Regions from separate parts of the Sanguibacter sp. Z6_81 genome, predicted to be linked through region 2. Evidence: predicted binding sites of a transcription regulator. Region 2 holds the regulator's gene; each other region holds the start of a gene.
What was found. Region 2 encodes HrcA, which represses chaperone genes, less so after heat shock. Its sites were predicted from a motif close to TTNGCACTCGNNNNNNNCGAGTGCNAA; they were not measured.
Positions count from the first base shown of each region.

Region 1: AC2AXK_RS00880 (Hsp20/alpha crystallin family protein) is a predicted target of HrcA. The motif match lies at 3,567-3,593, and genes of this name have one in related genera.
Region 3: groL (chaperonin GroEL) is a predicted target of HrcA. The motif match lies at 2,197-2,223, and genes of this name have one in related genera.

Region 1 is NZ_JBXUFV010000001.1:189,009-196,189, forward strand. It holds gene AC2AXK_RS00855 (DoxX family protein) at 1-63, shown strand, start outside; gene AC2AXK_RS00860 (hypothetical protein) at 143-907, shown strand; gene AC2AXK_RS00865 (DUF4166 domain-containing protein) at 904-1,593, shown strand; gene AC2AXK_RS00870 (hypothetical protein) at 1,716-1,913, shown strand; gene AC2AXK_RS00875 (mechanosensitive ion channel family protein) at 1,932-3,422, opposite strand; gene AC2AXK_RS00880 (Hsp20/alpha crystallin family protein) at 3,689-4,153, shown strand; gene AC2AXK_RS00885 (Hsp20/alpha crystallin family protein) at 4,410-4,868, shown strand; gene AC2AXK_RS00890 (HAD family hydrolase) at 4,888-5,766, opposite strand; gene AC2AXK_RS00895 (cysteine protease StiP family protein) at 5,763-7,019, opposite strand; gene AC2AXK_RS00900 (phosphoribosyltransferase family protein) at 7,016-7,181, opposite strand, start outside.
Region 2 is NZ_JBXUFV010000002.1:607,295-614,475, forward strand. It holds gene AC2AXK_RS07740 (RDD family protein) at 1-122, shown strand, start outside; gene era (GTPase Era) at 212-1,153, opposite strand; gene ybeY (rRNA maturation RNase YbeY) at 1,201-1,662, opposite strand; gene AC2AXK_RS07755 (PhoH family protein) at 1,659-2,717, opposite strand; gene AC2AXK_RS07760 (HIT domain-containing protein) at 2,820-3,197, opposite strand; gene AC2AXK_RS07765 (16S rRNA (uracil(1498)-N(3))-methyltransferase) at 3,207-4,016, opposite strand; gene dnaJ (molecular chaperone DnaJ) at 4,013-5,128, opposite strand; gene hrcA (heat-inducible transcriptional repressor HrcA) at 5,184-6,209, opposite strand; gene AC2AXK_RS07780 (DUF3097 family protein) at 6,431-7,181, shown strand, end outside.
Region 3 is NZ_JBXUFV010000007.1:8,329-15,509, forward strand. It holds gene AC2AXK_RS14265 (glycoside hydrolase family 13 protein) at 1-261, opposite strand, end outside; gene groL (chaperonin GroEL) at 442-2,076, opposite strand; gene AC2AXK_RS14275 (hypothetical protein) at 2,345-2,875, shown strand; gene AC2AXK_RS14280 (hypothetical protein) at 2,872-3,747, shown strand; gene AC2AXK_RS14285 (glycoside hydrolase family 15 protein) at 3,744-5,117, shown strand; gene AC2AXK_RS14290 (phytoene desaturase family protein) at 5,102-6,589, opposite strand; gene AC2AXK_RS14295 (LytR C-terminal domain-containing protein) at 6,586-7,181, opposite strand, start outside.

The sequences.
Region 1 (7,181 bases), on a different contig from region 2:
GACACCTGGGGCCTGGGACGCCCGTGGGCAGCACTCGTCGGCCGGCACACCTGGCTGCGCTGACCGCTCGACCGCGCGCCTGTGACCCACCGCACTCGCGCCCACTGTCGCGACATGCTCGTCGACCACTAGCCTTGCGCAAATGGGACATGAGCGCATCTATGTGGAGATCCGGATCCAGACGGATCTGGCCACCCTCTGGACGGCCACCCAGGACCCCGACCTCCACGCCTCATGGGACCTGCGCTTCACGTCGATCACGCACCTGCCGACGCCTGACGGTGACCCGCAGCAGTTCACCTACGCCAACCGCGCGCTGCCGGGCCTCCCCCTGACCGGCGTCGGGATCTCGCTCGGCGAGCGCCACCGGCCCGACGGCGGCTGCACGTCCGCGTTGCGCTTCGCGGCCGACGACGCGCTCTCGCCCATCGCGACCGGCGCCGGGTACTGGCGGTACGTGCCCGACGCCGACGGCGTCCGGTTCCTCACGGGCTACGACTACACGCCTGGCTGGCAGGGCGCGACGCTGGACCGCGTCGTCGTGCGGCCGTTCATCGGATGGATGACCGCGTGGAGCTTCGACCGCCTGCGCCTGTGGCTGGAGGACGGGATCACTCCGCGCGCGTCCCTCGTGCGCAGTCTCGTCGTCCTCTCGGCGCGGGTGGTGGCCCTGGCCACGCTCGTCGTGGCCGCCCGGTCGTCGTCCGGGGGCCCCCGACGCCGGGCTCTCGGGCTCCTCGCCGCAGCAGGTGTCGTGCTGGTCGCCCCGCTGCCCGTCGACGTGCCACGCGCCCGACGCTGCCGGCGCACGCCGGTCGGCGTCGAGCGCCCACCGCGCATCACCGAGCGCGTCAGCGCCTCGCGGCTCCCACCCCTGCCCCACCCCACCCCACAGGAGCGCTCATGATCACCGACCCCGTCTTCGCGCGTGCCCTCGGCAGCGACACCGACCGTCTCCACCCCGAGATGCGGCGCCGGTTCGGCCTGACTCCCGACGGGGAGAACGCCTGCGTGGGGCGCGGCGTCATGGAGGAGATCTGGCGCGGACCCGCCGTCACGGTGCCCTTCCTGTGGCTCGGTGCGTGGCGGAACATCCTCGTGCCGCGGACGGGGACCGACGTGCCGTTCACGATCGAGAACTACGCCTACACCGACTCGCTGGGGCGCGACACCGTGACGTTCGTCCGGACGTTCGAGTTCCCCCGCGGACGCCGCAGCCGCTTCGACGCGACGATGGTCTACGACGCACGCAACGACCGTGTCCTCGACTACCTCGGCACGCACCAGCACCTCGCCGTCGACCTGGACCTCGAGGTCGACGAGCGCGGCGGGCTCGTCGTGCGCACCGGGCCGCAGCGCTTCTACTCGGGCCCGGTCGGATTCTCGTTCCCGATGATCGCCAGCGGGACCGGCGTCCTGCGGGAGCACTACGACGACGACGCGGGCTGCTTCCGGGTCGACCTCACCGTGAGCAACCCGGTCGTGGGCCCGATCTTCGGGTACCGCGGCACCTTCCAGTGCTCCTACTCCGAGCTGGCCGCGGCCACGATCCCTGCCGCGGCGAAACCGCTGCGTGAGGAGTACCGACGGTGAACGGCGCTCCGTGACGACCGGGGCCCGGGGTGCGGTGGTGCGCGCCGCGTCCCGGGCGGACCGGGACGACCGCCGGTAGCGTCGGAGGCTCCACCACCCACGACGACCGCCCGGAGGCTCCCATGATGCAGTGGCAGGAGACCGCGCCAGAGGTGTGGACGGCATCCACGGCCGACCGCGTCTACACGGTGACGAAGAACCACCACCGGTGGCAGTTCCGGTGCACCCCTCCGCCGGCCGACCTGACGGCCGACGGGGCGCTGTGGCCCACGCTCCTCGAGGCCCAGGAAGAGGCAGAGGAGCACAGCCACCTGCCCTGAGCCGCGGCGCCCGGAGGGTCAGGACGAGCGGTCGACCGCCGTCGGGCCGTCCGGGTCCGAGCTCTCGTCGTGGCGCCCCGGCTCGTCGGCGTCGATGGAGATGCGCGCGATCCGTGCGGTCTTCTCCCGCTCGTCGATGACGTCGCGCCCGGGACCGGAGAACGCCTTGAGACGCTCGCGCGCCGCCGGGCTCCCGGTGAACAGTCCGCCGGCTGCGGCCTCCGCCGCGCTGAGCACCTGCGTCTCGGCGACGTCACCGAGCCCGCCGCGCGGGTCGCCGTCGGCGGGATGGACGCCCCGGGTGGGCTCGGCCAACCGCATCCGCACGCCCGGTCGAGCGACCCGTACCGGGATCCGCGCCGGCAGACGCGGCTGCTCGGCGGCCGGGGGCGCGGGGGCGGCGTGTCCGGCCGGGGCGGCCTCGGGCGGGAGGGCCCCGGGCGGAGGCTCGGGGATCTCGGGCGCCCCCTCGGTGACCCGCACCCGCGGGACACCCTGGGGGGCGGAGCGCTGCAGCCACGTCACGAGGCCCTCACGGAGATAGCAGCGCAGGTCGAACAGCGTCCCGGCGTCGACGGCGCTGGCCATCGCGCGCACCCGGACGAACCCACCCACGGCGTCGGTGATCTGCAGGATGCCCACGCGCTTGTCCCAGAGGTCGGTCGCCGCGAGCAGCCGGGTGAGCTCGGCGCGCATGGCCTCTACGGGCACGTCCCAGTCGAGGTCGATCTCCACCGTGCCGAGGAGGTCGGCCGCCCGGCGCGTCCAGTTCTGGAACGGTGTCGTCGTGAAGTACGTGCACGGGAGGATGAGGCGTCGGTCGTCCCAGATGTGCACCACGACGTACGTCATGGTGATCTCCTCGATCCGCCCCCACTCTCCCTCGAGCACGACGACGTCGTCCACGCGGATCGCGTCCGTGAAGGCGATCTGCATCCCGGCGAACACGTTCCCCAGGGTCGACTGGGCGGCGAGACCGGCGACGATCGACACGACACCGGCGGAGGCGAGGAGGCTCGCGCCTGCCGCCCGGGCCGAGGGGAAGGTCAGGAGCACCCCCGCGAGCGCGCACAGGACGATGACGGCCACGGTGACGCGCCGGACCACGGTGATCTGCGTGCGCACGCGTCGCGCGTGCCGGTTGTCCGCGACGTCGGTGCGGAACCGGAGCAGGGCACCGTCCTCGATGACGAAGGCGAGCGCTCCGACGAACCACGCGCCGACGATGATGAAGGCGATGAGCAGCAGGTGCTCCGCGAAGGGGAGCCAGCCCTGCGAGGGAGCCGTCACGAGCCGGACCGCGATCCACACGGCGACGACCATGAGCACCGCTCGCAGGGGTCTGCGCATCCGCCGGGACAGGTCCTCGGCCATCCAGCTCCGGCTCGCGAGGCGTCGGGTGAGCACGGAGATGACGGTTCCGAGGACGAAGGCCACGACGACTGCGCCGAGGACGCTGAGAACTGTCAGGAGCACGTTGGTCGCGTCAGGGACGTCGGCTTCGGGCATGCGTCCACGCTAGGCGCCGCGCTGGGGGATGTCATGACGATCGGGTGAAGAACATGTTGTGACCAGCGGCGATGCACCGCCCGGAACCGCGCTGCGGCAAGCCCAGCGCGGTGTCCGCCGTTCGCTCACGGCGAACACGCCCGGTTGGCACTCGCCGTGCGCGAGTGCTAAAAAAATGTCCCGTAGCCGCACCGGCCGCCCCAGGCGGGCCGGGTCGCGCAGAGGCCCCGGACGGTCCGGGGTCGTCGTCAAGGAGGTGATGGGCGATGGCTACACGTTGGGACCCCTTCCAGGAGATGGACCGCCTGCTGGGCTCGGTCGTCAGTGGCGCGCGCAACGCTGCCCCGCTGCCGATGGACCTCTTCCGCTCCGGCGACCACTATGTGCTCACCGTCGACCTGCCGGGCGTGGACCCCGGGTCCATCGACGTCTCGGTGGAGCACCGCACCCTGACGATCCGCGCCGAACGCACCCCCCGCTCCCACAGCGACGCGCAGTGGCTCGTCCGCGAGCGCCCGTCCGGCACCTTCGCCCGTCAGCTCACGGTGGGCGAGGGCCTGGCTCTCGACGAGATCGCCGCCACGTACCAGGACGGCGTGCTCGCCCTGACCATCCCCGTGAGCGAGCAGTCGAAGCCGCGCCGCATCGAGGTCACGCACGCCGGGTCGAGCACCGTCGGCGCCGCCGGCTCACCCGAGGCGATCGAGTCCGCGCAGACCGTGGACGCCTAGGAACCTCCGGGGACAGGAGGAGCGAGAGCTCCCCTGCGCTCGACCGCCCCGCCACGTCCTGTGCGGACGAGACGGGGCGGCCCCGTGTCCGGACTCAGCGGGCGCCAGCGATGGGCGGCGACGGGAGCGCGACCTCGCCGAGCATGCGCTGTCCGCACGTGCTAGAACGGACATACGGCCTGAAACGGGCATGGCTCGCGGTCGGCACGGTTGCGCTCCGGAGAGTCCGGAGCCGTTGTCCAGGAGGTAAGCACTCATGGCTACACGTTGGGACCCCTTCCACGAGATGGACCGCCTGCTCGGCTCCGTCGTCAGCGGCACGCGCAACGCCGCCGCGATGCCGATGGACCTGCTGCGATCCGGGGACCACTACACGCTCAACGTCGATCTCCCCGGGGTCGAGCCGGACTCCATCGACGTCTCCGTCGAGGACCGCACACTGACCATCCGCGCCGAGCGGAACGCCCCGTCCGACGGCGACGCGCAGTGGCTCGTCCGCGAGCGGCCCGCGGGCACCTACGCACGTCAGCTCACGGTCGGCGAAGGCCTCGCGCTCGACAAGATCGACGCCGCGTACAACGACGGCGTGCTCTCGCTGTCCATCCCGGTGAGCGAGCAGTCGAAGCCCCGCCGCATCGAGGTCGCCCACACCGGGGGCAACCGGACGGTGGGCGGCGGCAGCACCGAGGCGATCGGGCAGCACGCCGGAGCCTGACCCGCGCGCGCGGCCCGCGTCAGCGGGTCGCGCGCCCCTGGGCGGCCGCGAGCAGCCACTCGGCGATCTCCTCGCCGGCGGCCGCCCCGGCAGCGGCCGTGACCGTGAGGTTCGGCGACGACCACCCGACGTCGTGCAGCTCGCCGTGGGCCGGTCGGATCGCGGCCGTGGCCCCCTCGAGCATCTCCGCGTCGAGCAGGGAGTCACCCGCCGCCAGGACCGTCCCGGCGCCGACCCGCCGCGCCACCTCGGCCACGGCCGCGCCCTTGCGGAGCTCCTGCGGCACGAGGTAGAGCTTGCGGCCCTGCAACGAGGCGTGCCACCCGTGCGCGCGCGCCCAGCCCGCGACGTCGTCGACGAATCCGGCCGGCATCGCTTCACGCTGCACGACCGCGTAGCAGAAGAGGCCCTCCGCGCTGCGGAGCTTCTTCGTCCACTCGGGCTTGAACACGCCCTGCATGTATCCCTCGACCTCGTCGAACGGGTGCGAGGACTCCGCCAGCACCCCACGGACGTGCTCCGACCACGCCCGGTCCGCGACGCCGTCGACGAGGATGAACCCGCCGTTGGCCGTGATCGCGTACGGCACCTGCGGGCCCGGGAGGGTGATCCGTCGGTACTGCGCGCGCGTCCGCGTCGTCGCCGGGACGAGCACGCCCAGCGTGGTGAGCGACTCGATCGTCCGCAGGGCCGCCTGCGTGACGTACGAGAGGGTCTTGCTGTCGTAGATCTCGACGCACGCCAGGTCGCGCAGCAGCGCCCGCGGATCAGCGCCGTCGGTCAGGCCGATCCGCGCGGCCTTGCCGGAGTAGATGAGCGTCCGGTCGAGGTCGCACGCCGCGACGACGGGAGCCGAGAGGTCCGCGATCCGCGCGACGTCGACGTCGCCCGCGCTCACTGCGCCGCCGTCCCGTCGGCACCCGTGGCTCCGCGGGTGAAGCGGGGGTGGATGAGGCCGACGCAGGAGTAGGGAAGGTCGTCGACCTCGACGACCTCGACCCCGCGCTGCTCGGCGAGGAGGCGCACGTGACCGAGGTCCGCGCCGGAGCCCGTCCGGACGAGGATCTTCCATGGCACCCGGCGCAGCAGGACGCGGGACGTCTCCCCCACGCCAGGCTTGACGAGGTTGACGTCACCCAGCCCGTACTCCTCGCTGATCGCCTCGACGGCGGACCAGCCCGCCCAGGTGACCTCCGGTTCCGCCTGGGCACGACGCTCCGCGACCGTCGTGGTCACGGCCTGCGCGACGCTCCCGAACCGGGCACTGACGACGTCGAGGAACTCCCCCGACACGTCCGCTCCGCGGAGCTCGGAGTAGAACTTCGCACCGTGGTACATCCCCGGGCGGATGAGATCGTCGTTGAGCACGGTCCGCGACACGAGCCCCGAGACCGTCGAGTTCAGGCACGCCGAGGGGATGAGGTAGTCGTCCCGGGTGCCGAAGAGGCGCACGCAGTGCCCGGGGTCCGCGAGCACCGCGAGGTCGGGGTCGAACGGTCCGGGGACGTTGTCGTCGGCGTCGGCCGGTCGCTCCGTGAGGCCCAGCGCGACGTTGGCCTGCTCCACGGCGACGCGCAGCTCACGCGCGATCGCTCCCTTGCCGGTCCAGCCGTCGACGAACACGACGTCCGCGGGGTCGTGGTGCGCGGCGAGGTACTCGAGGGCGACCTGGTCGATGCCCCGTCCCCGCACGATGCTCACCGCGTAGTGCGGGAGCGTGAGGCCGTGCGCGTAGCTCGCCCACCGCTTCATGAGGACCCCGACGGGTGTCCCTGCACGTGCGAGGGACACGAGCACCGCCCGCTCGCCGCGCTCGGCGAGGACGAGCTCGGTGAGGACCCCGACGGCGTGCGCGAGGCGCCCGGCGGACGTGCGCAGGGCAGCGTGGAAGAGCTCCTGGTACTCGGTGGTCGGCTGGTACTCGACGGGCAGCGACTCGGCGTAGTGGGCGCCGCCGGACTGGATGGCCTCCTCGCGCTCCTCCGTGGGCGCCTCGAGCTCGACGCCGGACAGGTCGCTGAGCAGCCATGCGACCTCGTGCGGGGCGTACGAGCCGAACGCAGGACCGTGGAGCGGCGTCGGGAGCGGTGTCTCCCCGGGTCGGGGCGACGTGGCGACCGCAGGAGCGGCGGTCTCGGTGTGCAGGGTCACAGTGGGAGTTCCTCAGGGTGGTGCGCGGCGGAGTGGTACGCGGCAGAGTGGTGCGCGGCAGGGTGGTACGCGGGGACGACGACGAGGTGGACCTGGTCGCAGCACCCCGCGACGGCGTCGAGCAATCCGCCCGGGGCGGCCAGTCCGGCCGTGTCAGCGGGC
Region 2 (7,181 bases):
CTGTCCTCACGTCGCACGGTGAGCCCCTCGAGGTCCTCCCCGGCATGCGGGTCCACGTACCCGCGGACGGCAGCGTCCGCGTGGGTCAGCGGCAGTTCACCGCGCGCCGCGTCCACCGCTGACCACCGTCGAGGGGGGCGATCGGACGGACAGCACCACGCTGCCGGCCGCAGCCCCGGACGCCGCGGCCGGCATCGACGGGCCGGGCGGGTCAGAAACCGAGCTTGCGCAGCTGCTTCGGGTCGCGCTGCCAGTCCTTGGCGACCTTGACGTGCAGGTCAAGGTAGACCCGGGTGCCCAGGAGAGCCTCGATGCCCCGACGCGCCTCGGTCCCGACCTCGCGCAGACGGGACCCGCCGCGGCCGATGATGATCGCCTTCTGGCTGTCCCGCTCCACGTAGAGGTCGACCCGCACGTCGAGGAGCGGGTTGGAGCCCGACCCGGGCCGCGGGCTGATCTCGTCGACGACGACGGCCAACGAGTGCGGCAGCTCGTCGCGGACCCCCTCGAGGGCGGCCTCGCGGACGAGCTCCGCGACCATGACGGCCTCCGGCTCGTCGGTGAGCTCTCCGTCGGGGTACAGCACGCCCCCCTCGGGCAGGTGGCTCACGAGGACGTCGGCCAGGGCACCCACCTGGTACCCGCCCACCGCGGAGACCGGCACGATGTCGTCCCAGTCGCCCAGCTCGTTCACGGCGAGGAGGTGCTTGGCGAGGTCCTCGCGCGAGACGAGGTCGGCCTTCGTGACGACGGCGACGACCGGGGTGCGCCGCCGTCCGCGGGCCAGGTCGGTGAGCTGGTTCGCGATGAACTTGTCACCGGGACCGACCTTCTGGTCGGCTGGGAGGCAGAACGCGATGACGTCCACCTCGGTCAAGGTCTCTCGGACGAGGTCGTTGAGGCGTTCGCCCAGGAGGGTGCGGGGCCGGTGCAGCCCCGGGGTGTCGACGAGGATGAGCTGCGCGTCCTCGCGGTGCACGATCCCGCGGATCGTGTGCCGCGTGGTCTGCGGGCGTCCCGAGGTGATGGCGACCTTCTGGCCGACGAGGGCGTTGGTGAGTGTGGACTTTCCGGCGTTGGGGCGCCCCACGAGGGACGCGAAACCCGACTTGTGGGCGCGGGTCCGCTCCGGGGTGGGCTCGGTGGTGCTCATGCGTGTGCTCTCCTGCTGGCTGGTGCGGGCGACGGGACGGACGGTGCTCACTCGGGGCGCCGGCTCGCGAGGAAGGTGAGCAACAACCGCCGCTGCAACGCGAACATCTCCTTCTCCTCGTCCGGCTCGGCGTGGTCGTAGCCGAGGAGGTGAAGGATCCCGTGCGTCGTGAGCAGGAGCATCTCCTCCGCGGAGGAGTGCCCCGCCTCCGCGGCCTGGCGGGCAGCGACCTCGGGACACACGACGACGTCTCCGAGCAGACCCGCCGGGGTGATCTCCCCGTCGCGTCCGGGCCGCAGCTCGTCCATCGGGAAGGACAGGACGTCCGTGGGTCCGGGCTCGTCCATCCACTGCACGTGCAGCTCGCTCATGACGTCCGTGTCGACGAAGAGGATCGACAGCTCGGTCATGGGGTGCACGCGCATCTCTTCGAGCACGAACCGGCCCAGTGCTGCGAACTCGGCCTCGGCGATCTCGACGCCGGACTCGTTGTTCACTTCGATGCTCACCTGTGCTGCCCCTTCTCGTGGCTGAGGTCGCGCGAGCTGCGCCGCGCCGTTCCCGCCGCCCCGGCGAGGTCCCACCGGGCGTAGGCGTCGATGATGTCCCCCACGAGGCGGTGGCGGACGACGTCGGTGGAGCGCAGCCGGCAGAACTCGATGTCGTCGACACCGGTGAGGATGTCCTCGATGACGCGCAGGCCCGACGGGGTGCCGCCGGGCAGGTCGACCTGGGTGACGTCGCCGGTGATGACCATCCTCGACCCGAAGCCAAGCCGGGTGAGGAACATCTTCATCTGCTCCGCGGAGGTGTTCTGCGCCTCGTCGAGGATGATGAACGCGTCGTTGAGCGTGCGGCCACGCATGTACGCGAGGGGAGCGACCTCGATGGTGCCGGCCTCGATGAGACGCGGGATCGACTGGGGGTCGATCATGTCGTGCAGCGCGTCGTACAGGGGCCGCAGGTACGGGTCGATCTTCTCCGAGAGGCCGCCCGGCAGGAACCCGAGGCGCTCCCCTGCCTCGACCGCCGGCCGCGTGAGCACGATGCGGTGGATCTGCTTGGCCTGCAGCGCCTGGACGGCCTTCGCCATCGCGAGGTACGTCTTCCCCGTCCCGGCCGGCCCGATCCCGAATGTCACGGTGTTCGCGTCGATGGCGTCGACGTAGTGCTTCTGGCCGGCCGTCTTCGGCGCGATGGTGCGGCCCTTGCTGGAGAGGATGTTCTGGGTGAACACCTCAGCAGGGCGGGTGGCTGCGGTCGCCGCGGCGAGCATGGCGATCGACCGGGTGACGATCTCGGCGGTCACATCCGTGCCGGCCGCGACGACCTCGATGAGCTCGTCGACGAGGCGCCCCGCGAGCGCGACGTCCGCGACCGGTCCGCGCAGGACGATCTCGTCCTCACGGATCGAGACGTCGACCGTGGTGAAGCCCTCCTCGACGGCTCGCAGCACGGAGTCCACCGGGCCGAGGAGTGCGGCGATGGACACGTCGCCCGGGACGGTGATCCTGTGCTCGACACGCAGGCCCGCTGCTGCGTCGTCGTTCTCTGGAGATGCCATGTGGCGGGGTGCTCGCTCCTCGTCCGTGCTCGGTGATGACGTCCGGTTCCTGGGCCGCCGCGAGCCCAGTCTATCGACCGCGGGCCCGCGAGCAGCGCGCGCTCAGGCGGGTGACCATCCCAGGCGTGCGCCGCCGAGGACGTGCCCGTGGACGTGGAAGACGCTCTGGCCCGCGTGCGGCCCGGAGTTGAAGATGAGGCGGAACTGTCCGTCGGCGTTCTCGCCGGCCACCTCGTCGGCGAGGGACACCATCTCCGCGAGGAGCTCCGCGTCGGCGGCGGCGAGCTGGGCGATGTCACCGTAGTGCGTGCGCGGTACGACGAGCAGGTGCATCGGCGCCTGCGGGTCGGTGTCCTGGAACGCGATGACGCGCTCGCGGGTGGCGACGATCGTCGCGGGGATCTCCCCTGCGACGATCTTGCAGAAGATGCAGTCGGTCTCAGGGGTGAGCGTCTCGGTGCCGTAGTCGACGATGTCCATCCGCCGAGCCTAGCCGGAGAGGGCGCTCGCGGGCTCGCTGTCCCACCGGCCCAGGCGCTGCGAGAGCAGCGCCACGGCCACCGGTCCCGCGGTCGACGTCCGCAGCACGTGCGGGCCCAGGCGCGCGGTGACGGCGCCCGCCGTCCGCAGCTCCGCGACCTCGCGGTCGCTGATGCCGCCCTCCGGTCCGACGACGAGCAGCACCCGGCGCCGTTCCGCGACCGCGCCGGCGTCCGCGGGCGGGAGCGGGACGCTCGCGAGCGCGACCTCGGCGTCCTCGTGGAGCACGACCGTGGTCCCTCCGGCGTCACGGACCTGTCGGACGAGCGCGCCGAGAGCCTTGAGGTCGACCGCGCGTCCCACGTCGGGCACGGTCGCCCGACGTGCCTGCTTCGCCGCCGCCCGGACGGTGGACACCCAGCGGGACCGGGACTTCTCGGCCCGCTCGCCACGCCACACGACGACGGACCGCTCGGCCTGCCACGGGAGCACGGCGTCGACCCCGACCTCCGTCGCGGCCTCGATCGCGAGCTCGTCACGGTCGCCCTTGGCGAGCGCCTGCACGAGCACGATCTCGATGCCGTCGTCCGGCTCGCGCCGGACGGCGCGGACGAGGAGCTCGACCCGGGGGCCGTCGACGGCCACCACGTCTCCGCGCAGCCGCACCCCGGCACCGTCGACGACGTCGAGCACCTCACCCGGGCCGCGTCGCTGCACGACGCCGGCGTGGCGACCCTCCGGCCCGTCGAGCACATACCGGTCCCCCACGGCCACCGAGTCGAGAGTGCCCGCGTCGGCGAGGAAGACCGGCGCGCTCACCAGCGCCCGGCGAGCTTGTCGCGCAGCCTGCTGAACACACCGGAGTGGGCGGCCGAGACGCGTCCCTCCGGACGCTCCTCCCCGCGGAGCGTGGCCAGCTGCCGCAGGAGGTCCGCCTGCTCCTCCGTGAGCGAGGTGGGGATCTGGACCTCGATGTGGACGTTGAGGTCCCCACGCCCGGGCGCCTGCAGGTGCCCGATGCCGAGGTTCTTCAGAGTGATGACCTGGCCGGGCTGCGTGCCGGGCTGCAGGTCGATCTCCTCCACCCCGTCGAGGGTCTCGAGCTCCATCACGGTGCCGAGCACCGCGGCGGTCATCGGCACCTCGAGGGTGCAGTGCAGGTCGTCACCGCGCCGCAGCAGCGTCTCGTGCTTGCGCTCACGAATCTCGAAGTAGAGGTCGCCGGGGGGACCGCCAGCCGGTCCCACCTCACCCTGGGACGTGAGCTTGATGCGGGTTCCCGTCTCAACGCCCGCGGGCACCTCGACCGCCACGGTGCGCCGGCTGCGCACACGGCCCTCACCGGAGCACTCGGCGCAGGGCTCGGGGATCGTCGTGCCGAACCCCTGGCACGCCGCGCACGGCGCGGTCGTCATGACCTGACCGAGGAAGGACCGGGCGACGCGCTGCACGGAGCCGCGGCCGCCGCACACGTCGCAGGTGCGCGGGGAGGTGCCGGGGCGGCAGCAGGACCCGCTGCACGTCCCGCACACGACGGCGGTGTCGACCTGGATCTCCCTGCGGACGCCGAACGCCGCCTCGGACAGGTCGATGTCGAGGCGGATGAGTGCATCCTGCCCGCGTCGCGCGCGCGGGATGGGCCCGCGCTGCGCCTGTCCGCCACCGAAGAACGTCTCGAAGATGTCCTGGAAGCCGAAGCCCCCACCCATGCCGCCCCCGGGGGCGGAGGGGTCGTTGCCCATGTCGTACGACTGACGCTTCTCCGCGTTGCTCAGCACCTCGTAGGCGCGCGAGACGTCCTTGAACCGGTCTTCGGCGTCAGGCCCGGCGACGTCCGGGTGGAGCTCGCGCGCGAGCTTGCGGTACGCCTTCTTGATCTGGTCCTGGCTGGCGTCACGCGGGACGCCGAGGGTCTCGTAATAGTCGCTCACTGGCTGCTCTCTGCCGATCGGGTTTCTGTGGTCTGGCGGATGTCGGGGACGGATCTCACGTGCTGAGGATCCGGGACAGGTAGCGTGCCACGGCCCGCACGGCCGCGATGGTGCCGGGATAGTCCATCCGGGTGGGACCGATCGACCCGATCGTCGCGACGGAGCCTCCGTCCGAGCCGTACCCGGTCGTCACGACCGAGGTCTCGAACAGGTTGGCGAGCTGGGTCTCCCGGCCGATGCGGACGTTGACGGTGGCGGAGTCCTCCGCCATCTCGGTGAGGAGGTTGAGCAGCACGACCTGCTCCTCCAGCGCTTCGAGGACGGGCCGCAGGGCGTGCTCGAAGCGCATGCCCGCCTGGGCGAGGTTCGCGGTGCCCGCGAGCACGAACCGTTCCTCGCTCTCCTGCGCGAGCGTCTCGGTGATGACCTCGCCGACGCGCGTGACGAGCTCGCGCTCGGACGGGTGGTAGGACTGCGCGAGCTCGGCGAGGGCCGTCCGGAGCTCGGCGAGCCGGCGGCCGGCAGCTGCGGCGTTGAGCCGCGTGCGGAGCTCGACGAGCACACCTTCCTGCGGTGCGGACGCGAGCTCGAGCGTGCGCTGCTCGACGCGTCCGGTGTCGGTGATGATCACGACGAGGAGGCGTCGGTCGCCGAGGACGACGAGCTCGAGGTGACGCAGACCGGAGCGGCGCAGCGAGGGGTACTGGACGACCGCGACCTGACCGGTGAGCTGCGCGAGCAGGCGCCCCGCGCGAGAGACGACGTCGTCGAGGTCGACGGCGCCGTTGAGGAACGTCTCGATGGCGTTCTTCTCGGCGGGCGACAGTGCCCGCACGCTCGCGAGACGGTCGACGAACAGGCGGTATCCCTTGTCGGTGGGCACGCGCCCGGCGGAGGTGTGGGGCTGCGCGATGAAGCCGCCCTCCTCGAGGGCCGCCATGTCGTTGCGGATCGTCGCGGGTGACACGCCCAGCCCGTGCCGCTCGGCGAGGAGCTTGGAGCCGACGGGCTCCCGTGTCTGGACGTAGTCCTCCACGATGGCACGCAGGACCTCGAGCCTGCGCTCGTCGCTCGACGCCATCCCACCACCTCCTTCGCTCTCGAACGCGTCCGGCCTCGCCCGCCACGCCGCGTCCGCCTCGATGGGCACGGACCGGCGGCAGTCTCGTGCGCACGACACCGGCCGCCGTGCACCGACGGTAAGCACTCGGACTTCTCGAGTGCTAATTCTACGCCGCCGTCCGCCGTGGCCCGGGCCGTGTTGCCGAGGCCACACCCACGTCAGCGGCTAACCTTCCTCGCGTGAGCAACGACCGCTACTCCGACGACGTCCTGTCCTCCCCGGCCACCCACCACCGTCGTCGCCCCACCTCGCGTCCGGTCCCGGCAGACGTCGGGCTCGTCGTCGAGGAGGTGACGACGGGGTGGGTCGGGGCCATCACGCGGACCGAGAAGTCCGGAGGTATGCACGTCGTCGTGCTGGAGGACCGGGCGGGCCGGACCAGGACGTTCCCGCTCGGCCCGGGGTTCTGGGTCGACGGTGCCCCGGTGGAGCTCACCCCCGCACGATCCGTTGCCGCCCCCGCCGCACCAGCACGCACCGCGTCCGGCTCCCGCGCCGTGGCGAACGCCCGCGCACGCGTCGCGCGGGGCAGCCGCATCTGGGTCGAGGGCCGCCACGACGCCGAGCTCGTCGAGCGCGTCTGGGGCGACGACCTGCGCGTGGAGGGCGTCGTCGTCGAGGGTCTCGACGGCGTCGACAACCTTGCCGAGGCGCTCGCCGAGTTCGGGCCGACGCGAGAGCGCCGCGTCGGGGTGCTCGTCGACCACCTCGTCCCGGGGAGCAAGGAGCAGCGCATCGCCGACGACGTGATGAAGAGGTTCCGCGGCGGGAACGTCCTCATCCTCGGCCACCCGTACGTCGACGTGTGGCAGGCCGTGCGACCGGAGCGGGTCGGGCTGGCCGCGTGGCCCGTCATCGAGCGCGGCACGGAGTGGAAGTACGGGATGCTCCGCGAGCTCGGATGGCCCGCGCACGACCAGGCAGACGTCG
Region 3 (7,181 bases), on a different contig from region 2:
GTGCTGCGGCGACGGGTAGATCGGCGAGAGCCACAGGACGTCGACCCCCAGCTCGGCGAGGTGGTCGAGCTTCGACCGGATCCCGCCGAGGTCGCCGAAGCCGTCACCGTCCGAGTCCGCGAAGCTCCTCGGGTAGATCTGGTAGACGACGGCCCGGGTCCACCAGGCCGGCTCGCTGGGGACCGGTCCCCGGGGCTCCGCGCGGGATTCTGTGCTCTCGGGGGTGTGGGCAGGGTCGAGGTCGGGGGCGAGGCTGCTCATCGCTCCACCTTAGGCACAGCCCACGCTCCGGCACCCGACGGGATCGGCTCTCGTCGCCGCGTGGCGACCACTCCGCCCGTGGACGCAGCGAGGGCCGGCCGCCCCGGGATCGCTCCCGGGCCGACCGGCCCTCGTGCACTGCGGTACTGCGTCCGACCTAGCGGTCGGTGACGGGCTGGATCAGAAGTCCATGCCGCCCATGCCGCCGTCGCCACCGGGCATCGCCGGCTGCTTCTCCGGCTTGTCCGCGACGACTGCCTCGGTCGTGAGGAAGAGCGCCGCGATCGAGGCCGCGTTCTGCAGTGCGGAACGGGTGACCTTGACCGGGTCGTTCACGCCGGCTGCGAGGAGATCCTCGTAGACGCCGGTCGCGGCGTTCAGGCCGTGGCCGGACGGGAGGTTGCGGACCTTCTCGGCCACGACCCCACCCTCGAGACCAGCGTTGATCGCGATCTGCTTGAGCGGCGCATCGATGGCCAGGCGCACGATGCTCGCACCGGTCGCCTCGTCGCCCTCGAGCTCCGTGATGGCGGACGTCTCGAACGCGAGCTTGCCGGCCTGGATGAGCGCGACGCCACCACCGGCGACGATGCCCTCCTCGACGGCTGCCTTCGCGTTGCGCACGGCGTCCTCGATGCGGTGCTTGCGCTCCTTGAGCTCGACCTCCGTGGCGGCACCGGCCTTGATGACCGCGACACCACCGGCGAGCTTCGCGAGGCGCTCCTGGAGCTTCTCGCGGTCGTAGTCGGAGTCCGACTTCTCGATCTCGGAACGGATCTGCTTGACGCGACCAGCGATCTGGTCGACGTCGCCGGCGCCCTCGACGATGGTCGTCTCGTCCTTGGTGACGACGACCTTGCGGGACTGGCCGAGCAGGTCGAGCGTCGCCGTGTCGAGCTTGAGGCCGACGGTCTCGGAGATGACCTGGGCGCCCGTGAGGATCGCGATGTCCTGGAGGATCGCCTTGCGGCGGTCGCCGAAGCCCGGAGCCTTGACGGCGACGGACTTGAACGTGCCGCGGATCTTGTTGAGCACGAGGGTCGCAAGAGCCTCGCCCTCGACGTCCTCAGCAATGATGAGCAGCGAACGCCCGGACTTCATCACCTGGTCGAGCAGGGGCAGGAGGTCCTTGACGTTCGAGATCTTGCCCTCGACGAGCAGGATGTACGGGTCCTCGAGGACCGCTTCCTGGCGCTCGGGGTCGGTCTCGAAGTAGCGGGCGAGGAAGCCCTTGTCGAAGCGCATACCCTCGGTGAGCTCGAGCTCGAGCCCGAAGGTGTTCGACTCCTCGACGGTGATGACACCTTCCTTGCCGACCTTGTCGAGCGCCTCGGCGATGAGCTCGCCGATCGCGGGGTCGCCAGCGGAGATCGCAGCGGTGGCGGCGATCTCTTCCTTGGTCTCGATGTCCTTGGCCGCGGTGAGCAGCTCCGCGATGACGGCCTCGACGGCCTTCTCGATGCCGCGCTTGAGGGCGATCGGGTTGGACCCGGCGGCGACGTTGCGCAGCCCCTCACGCACGAGTGCCTGGGCGAGGACCGTGGCGGTCGTCGTACCGTCACCGGCGACGTCGTCGGTCTTCTTGGCGACCTCCTTGACGAGCTCGGCGCCGATCTTCTCGAACGGCTCCTCGAGCTCGATCTCCTTGGCGATGCTCACACCATCGTTCGTGATGGTGGGCGCGCCCCACTTCTTGTCGAGGACGACGTTGCGGCCCTTCGGGCCGAGCGTGACCTTCACGGTGTCAGCGAGGATGTTGAGTCCACGCTCCATACCGCGACGGGCCTCCTCGTTGAAGGCGATAATTTTTGCCATTGGGGTGTGATCCTCCACTGGTGGCGTGTGGGTGGTCGGCAGGTGCCCGCGACGGACGGCGCGATCCCGGGACGTTCATGTCACGACGCGGGTTCGAACCTCACCGATCGACCGGTAGTTCTGTCACTCTCCTAGTGAGAGTGCTAACGCCATTATTGGCACTCGGGCATGGAGAGTGCAAGACGGGTCGTCCGGACCCGCGTCGCTGCGGGACTCGCAGCAGGCCCGATCCGCAGGACGGCCGGGAGCGGCCCGCTACAGTGCTCGGGTGAATCCCGCCACCCATGACGACGACGCCCGCACAGCGACAGCGCCCGCCGTGACGGCGCCGCACGACCGGACGCTCGGGCGCGGCTCGCTCGCGTGGCGCCTCGCAGCCGCCCTCGCCGCCCTCGCCGTCCTCGTGTCCTCGCAGTTCCTCAAGAGCAACGACTTCTTCCCGCTCGGCTCCCTCTCCCAGTACGCACAGGGCAGCGACCCGAACAAGCCGGTGCGGTCGACGAACATGCGCGCGACCACCACCGAGGGCACCGAGATCGGCGTCCCCCTCAACGCCACGGGCGTCGGCGTCGGCCGTGCGGAGATCGAGGGCCAGATCCAGCGGATCCTCGACGACCCGTCGCTCCTCGAGGGGATCGCCCGCGCCTACAGCGGCCTGCACCCGGACGCCCCAGCACTCGTGGAGATCGAGATGTTCCGTACCTCGTCAGAGCTCAAGGACGGCAGGCCGACCGGCGTCTCCACCGAAGAGGTCCTCACCACCTGGACCGTCGAGGGCACGTACGGGGCGGACGCGTGAACGCCGTCGTGCGCTGGTGGTTCCCAGCCGTCCCCCTCGCCCGGGTGGCCGTGTTCCGGGCGATCATCTACCTCTTCGTCATCTGGTCGATCTTCAGCCTCTCCAACGACGTCATCGGCCACGGGTACGCGCCCGAGTTCTACCAGCCCACGTTCATCGGGCGCCTCCTGCCGTTCCCCGAGCCGTCGGTCACCACCGCGTACGTGCTGCAGGCCATCATCGTCGTCGGCTGCCTCGTGGCTGCCACGGGACGTCTGCCGCGCATCGCGGGATGGACCGTCGCGGTCGCCTACCTCGCGTGGATGGTCAACTCCCAGGGGTTCGCGTACGTCTCCCACGACCACATGGCACTCATCCTCGCCACGCTCGTCCTGCCCACCGTCGGTGCCGCCCGGTTCACCGGCACGGGCACCTCGCAGGCGGCAGGCTGGGCGCTGCGCTGCGTGCAGATCGCCACCGTCGCGACCTACGTCGGCTCGGCCCTGGCGAAGGTCATCTACAACTCGAGCCTCGTCGGGTGGGCGAACAGCTCGATCTTCACGTGGGCGATCATGCGGCGGGGCTCGGACCTCGTGCGCTGGACGCTGGACGTCCCCGCGGTGCTGCACGTCGCGCAGTGGGGCGTGTTCCTCATCGAGGTCTTCTCGCCCGTGATCTTCTGGCTGCGCGGTCGCTGGCAGTACATCGCGATCTTCCTGTTCTTCCTCTTCCACCTGGCCACGTACCTCGCGATCGGCATCCACTTCCTGCCCACCGTCGTGTGCTGGTTCGCGTTCTTCCCGCTCGAGCGGTTGGTCGCCCCCGCGATCGCCGCCTACCGCGGTGCGTGGGCGCGGGTCCACGGCGTGCTGTTCCCGCTCCACCAGTCGTGACGCGCTCGCCCCGTCCTCGTCCCCGATCGGGGCGCGAGCGCACGCGGTCCCTGCGCCGCCACGGGATCGTCGTCCTCTCCGTCGTCGCCCTCCTGGGGGTCTCGACGTGGTCGGCGCAGGTCAGCGGGTGGGGCCCGTTCACCCCGTCCTTCCGGCACGTCGACCTCGACTCCACGGGCGTGGCGGTCGCCCCGGACGGCACGCGGAGCCTCGTCGAGCCCGGCAGCGACCTCGTCTACCTCGACGACAGCCGGGTCGCCGTCACCGACCCGGCTGCGGCGACGCAGGCTGAGCTGGACGCTGCGGCGGCCGCCCGTGACTGGCTGGCCGCCGGCACCGTTCCCGGTGCCGGTACGGAGCTCGAGGACCTCGCGACGGACGCCCTCCTCGACATCCACGCCCTCATGCTCGACGACGGGGCGGTCGTCGCAGCCTGGAGCGGGCCCTGGCGGTACGCGTGGCCGCGCGACAACGCGTTCGTCGCGGTGGCACTGTCGGCGACCGGCCACGAGGACGACGCGATCGAGGTCCTCACCTTCCTGCAGTCCGTGCAGGCCCCCGACGGCTCCTTCCACGCCCGCTACCTGCCGGACGGGTCCGGACCGCCGGACGACAGGGGGCTGCAGACCGACGCGACCGGGTGGGCCCTGTGGGCGGCGGGAGCCGTGCTCTCGCACGTCTCCGACCCGGTGGAGCGTGCCGCACACCTCGCGACCCTCCGACCGCTCGTCGACCGCAGCACCGCCCGCGCGCTCGAGCTCACCGAGCAGGGCACCGTCCTGCCGCCCCCCTCTCCCGACTACTGGGAGGTGCGGGAGCGGCGGACGACGCTCGGCACGGTCGCTCCCCTCCTCATGGGCCTCGAGGAGTCGGCGGAGCTGTACGAGGACCTCGGCGAGACAGCGCTGGCGACGGAGGTGAGCGACGCGAAGGACGCGCTGCGCGCCGTCGTGCAGGAGGAGTTCGGTCCCGGCTACGGCCGATACCCCGGTGGCGGCGACGCGGACACCGCCGTGGCCTTCCTCGGCGAGCCGTTCATGGAGCCCGTCCCGGGCGCGCTCGACGCCTGGGGCGCGGCCGTGCCGCGCCTCGCCCAGCCCGCAGGGGGCCTCACGCCGGGCGAGGGCTGGCCGGACGACGGGATCTCGTGGACCCCGACGACGACCGTGTTCGCGCTCTCCGCAGCCGCCCGCGGGACATCAGACGGCGACCGGATGGCGCGCGACTGGCTCGACTGGGTGGACGCGCACCGGACTCCGACGGGCTCGATCCCGGAGAAGGTGCTGCACGACGGGTCCCCGGCGCAGGTCGCGCCCCTCGCGTGGAGCAGCGCGAACGTCCTGCTGACGCTCGTCTACCTCGGGGACTGAGCGTCGGGCGCGACGCTCGGCGCACGACGGATGCCGAACCGCTCACGCAGCACGTGCTTCGCGGCGAACCACCCGCTGAGCCCGTGGACGCCCGGTCCCGGCGGGGTCGACTGGGAGCAGAGGTACGCGCCGTCGACACCGGTGCGGTACGGGTTGAGCCGCGCCGTCGGCCGAGCGAGCATCTGCCGCATGTTCACGAGCCCCGAGGCGATGTCCCCGCCGATGTAGCTCGCGTTGTGCTCCGCCATCTTCTCGGCCGTGACGCTCCGTGAGGCGACGACGACATCGCGGAACCCCGGCGCGAACCGCTCGATCTGGGCGGTGATCGCCTCGGTCGGGTCGACCGTGGAGCCCGCTGGTACGTGCGCGTAGGTCCACAGCGGCCGCAGTCCGGCGACGGTCCGCCCGGGGTCGACGACGGACGGGTCGCTCAGCAGGGTCATGGGGTGCTCGGCGTGCTGGCCTGCTGCCACCGCCGCCTCGGCACGGGCCATGTCGGCACGGCTGCCGCCCACGTGCACGGTGCCCGCCAGTCCGACCTCGGGGTTGGCCCATGGGACCGGGCCGTCCAGCACGAAGTCGACCTTCGCGGCGGCGTTGCCGTAGCGGAAGCGGCGCAGCGCGCGCTCGGCGCGGGGGGGAAGCATGTCACCGAGGATCTCGGCGACGGCGCGGGGCGTGGTGTCGAAGAGGTACGCGCGTGCGGATGGGAGGTCCCGGGCGGTGCGTACCGTCGCGCCCGTGCGCACCTCGCCGCCGTGGGCCTCGAGGTCGGCGACGAGCGCCGCCGTGATCGCCCCCGACCCGCCGCGCGGGATGGGCCAGCCGAACGAGTGCGCGAGCGACCCGAGGAGGACCGCGGTGCCAGCACCGGCGAGGGACGGCAGCGGAGTGATCGCGTGCGCTGCGACGCCAGTGAGGAGCGCCGGCGCGACCTCGTCGACGAAACGCCGGTTCCACAGGCCGGTGCCCTGCTCGAGGACGGCCAGCCCGAACCGCAGCGCGCCGCGGATGTCGCGCAGCGCCTCGGGGGGCACGCTGCGCTTGTCTCCCAGGGCCACCCCGAGGACGGCGTCGGGAGACGCGGCGAGCGGTCCCATGAGGCGGCGCCACGCATCGGCGTCGGGTCCGAGCGCCTCCGCGGTGCGGTCGAGGTCGCGGTAGGCGACACCGGCCCGTCCCCCGTCGAGCGGCTGGGCGTAGGCGGCCTCCGGCTGCAGGAGTTCGACACCGCGAGCCGCGAGGTCGAACTCCCGGAAGAAGGGGGAGGCCACACCCATCGGGTGCACGGCCGAGCAGATGTCGTGGACGATCCCGTCCGCGAGGTCGAGGCTCGACGTCCGGGCACCTCCACCGGGCGACGACTGAGCCTCGAGCACGACGACGCGCAGGCCCGCCCGGGCGAGGGTCACCGCCGCCGCGAGGCCGTTCGGCCCCGACCCCACGACCACGACGTCCTCGCGCACGGTCACCTCCCGTAGTCGCCGGCGAGCACCACCGAGACAGGACCGACGAGGGTCCCCACCTCGACGACGTCGTCGATCCCCAGCACCCGTGCGACCTCCCGCGCCTCGGCGACGTACTCCGGACCCTGGTAGTAGACGACGGGTGCATCGAGCGGGTTGCCGGTGTAGTCGGCGGGCGTCACGTCCGACCAGTCGAGCTCCTCGAGCTCCTCGGCGGCGCCGGCAGCGAGGCCGGAGCGTCCGGTGCCGTTGAGGACGCGGACGGCGACCTCGGTGTCGAGGTCGTCGGGCTCCTCGCTGGGGGTCGGCGGCTCCAGCGGCGTGTCCTCGTCGGTCGGTTCCGCCGGGTCGGTGGCCTCGGCGTCGTCGGGGGCCGCGGGGGCCGCCGGCTCGCTCTCGACGGGCTGTTCCGCGGGCTCGTCGGCCGGTGCGCTGGCTCCGGGGACGGGGCTCACGCCCTTCGTGTCGAGGTAGACGACGACTCCCACCGCCAGCACGGAGCACGTGACAAGTACCGCCAGGAACGGCCGGATACGGTCCCAGGCGGACACGGGCGCACGGTGCGCGCCGCTCGGTCCGTCCTCACGCGCGAGGGCGT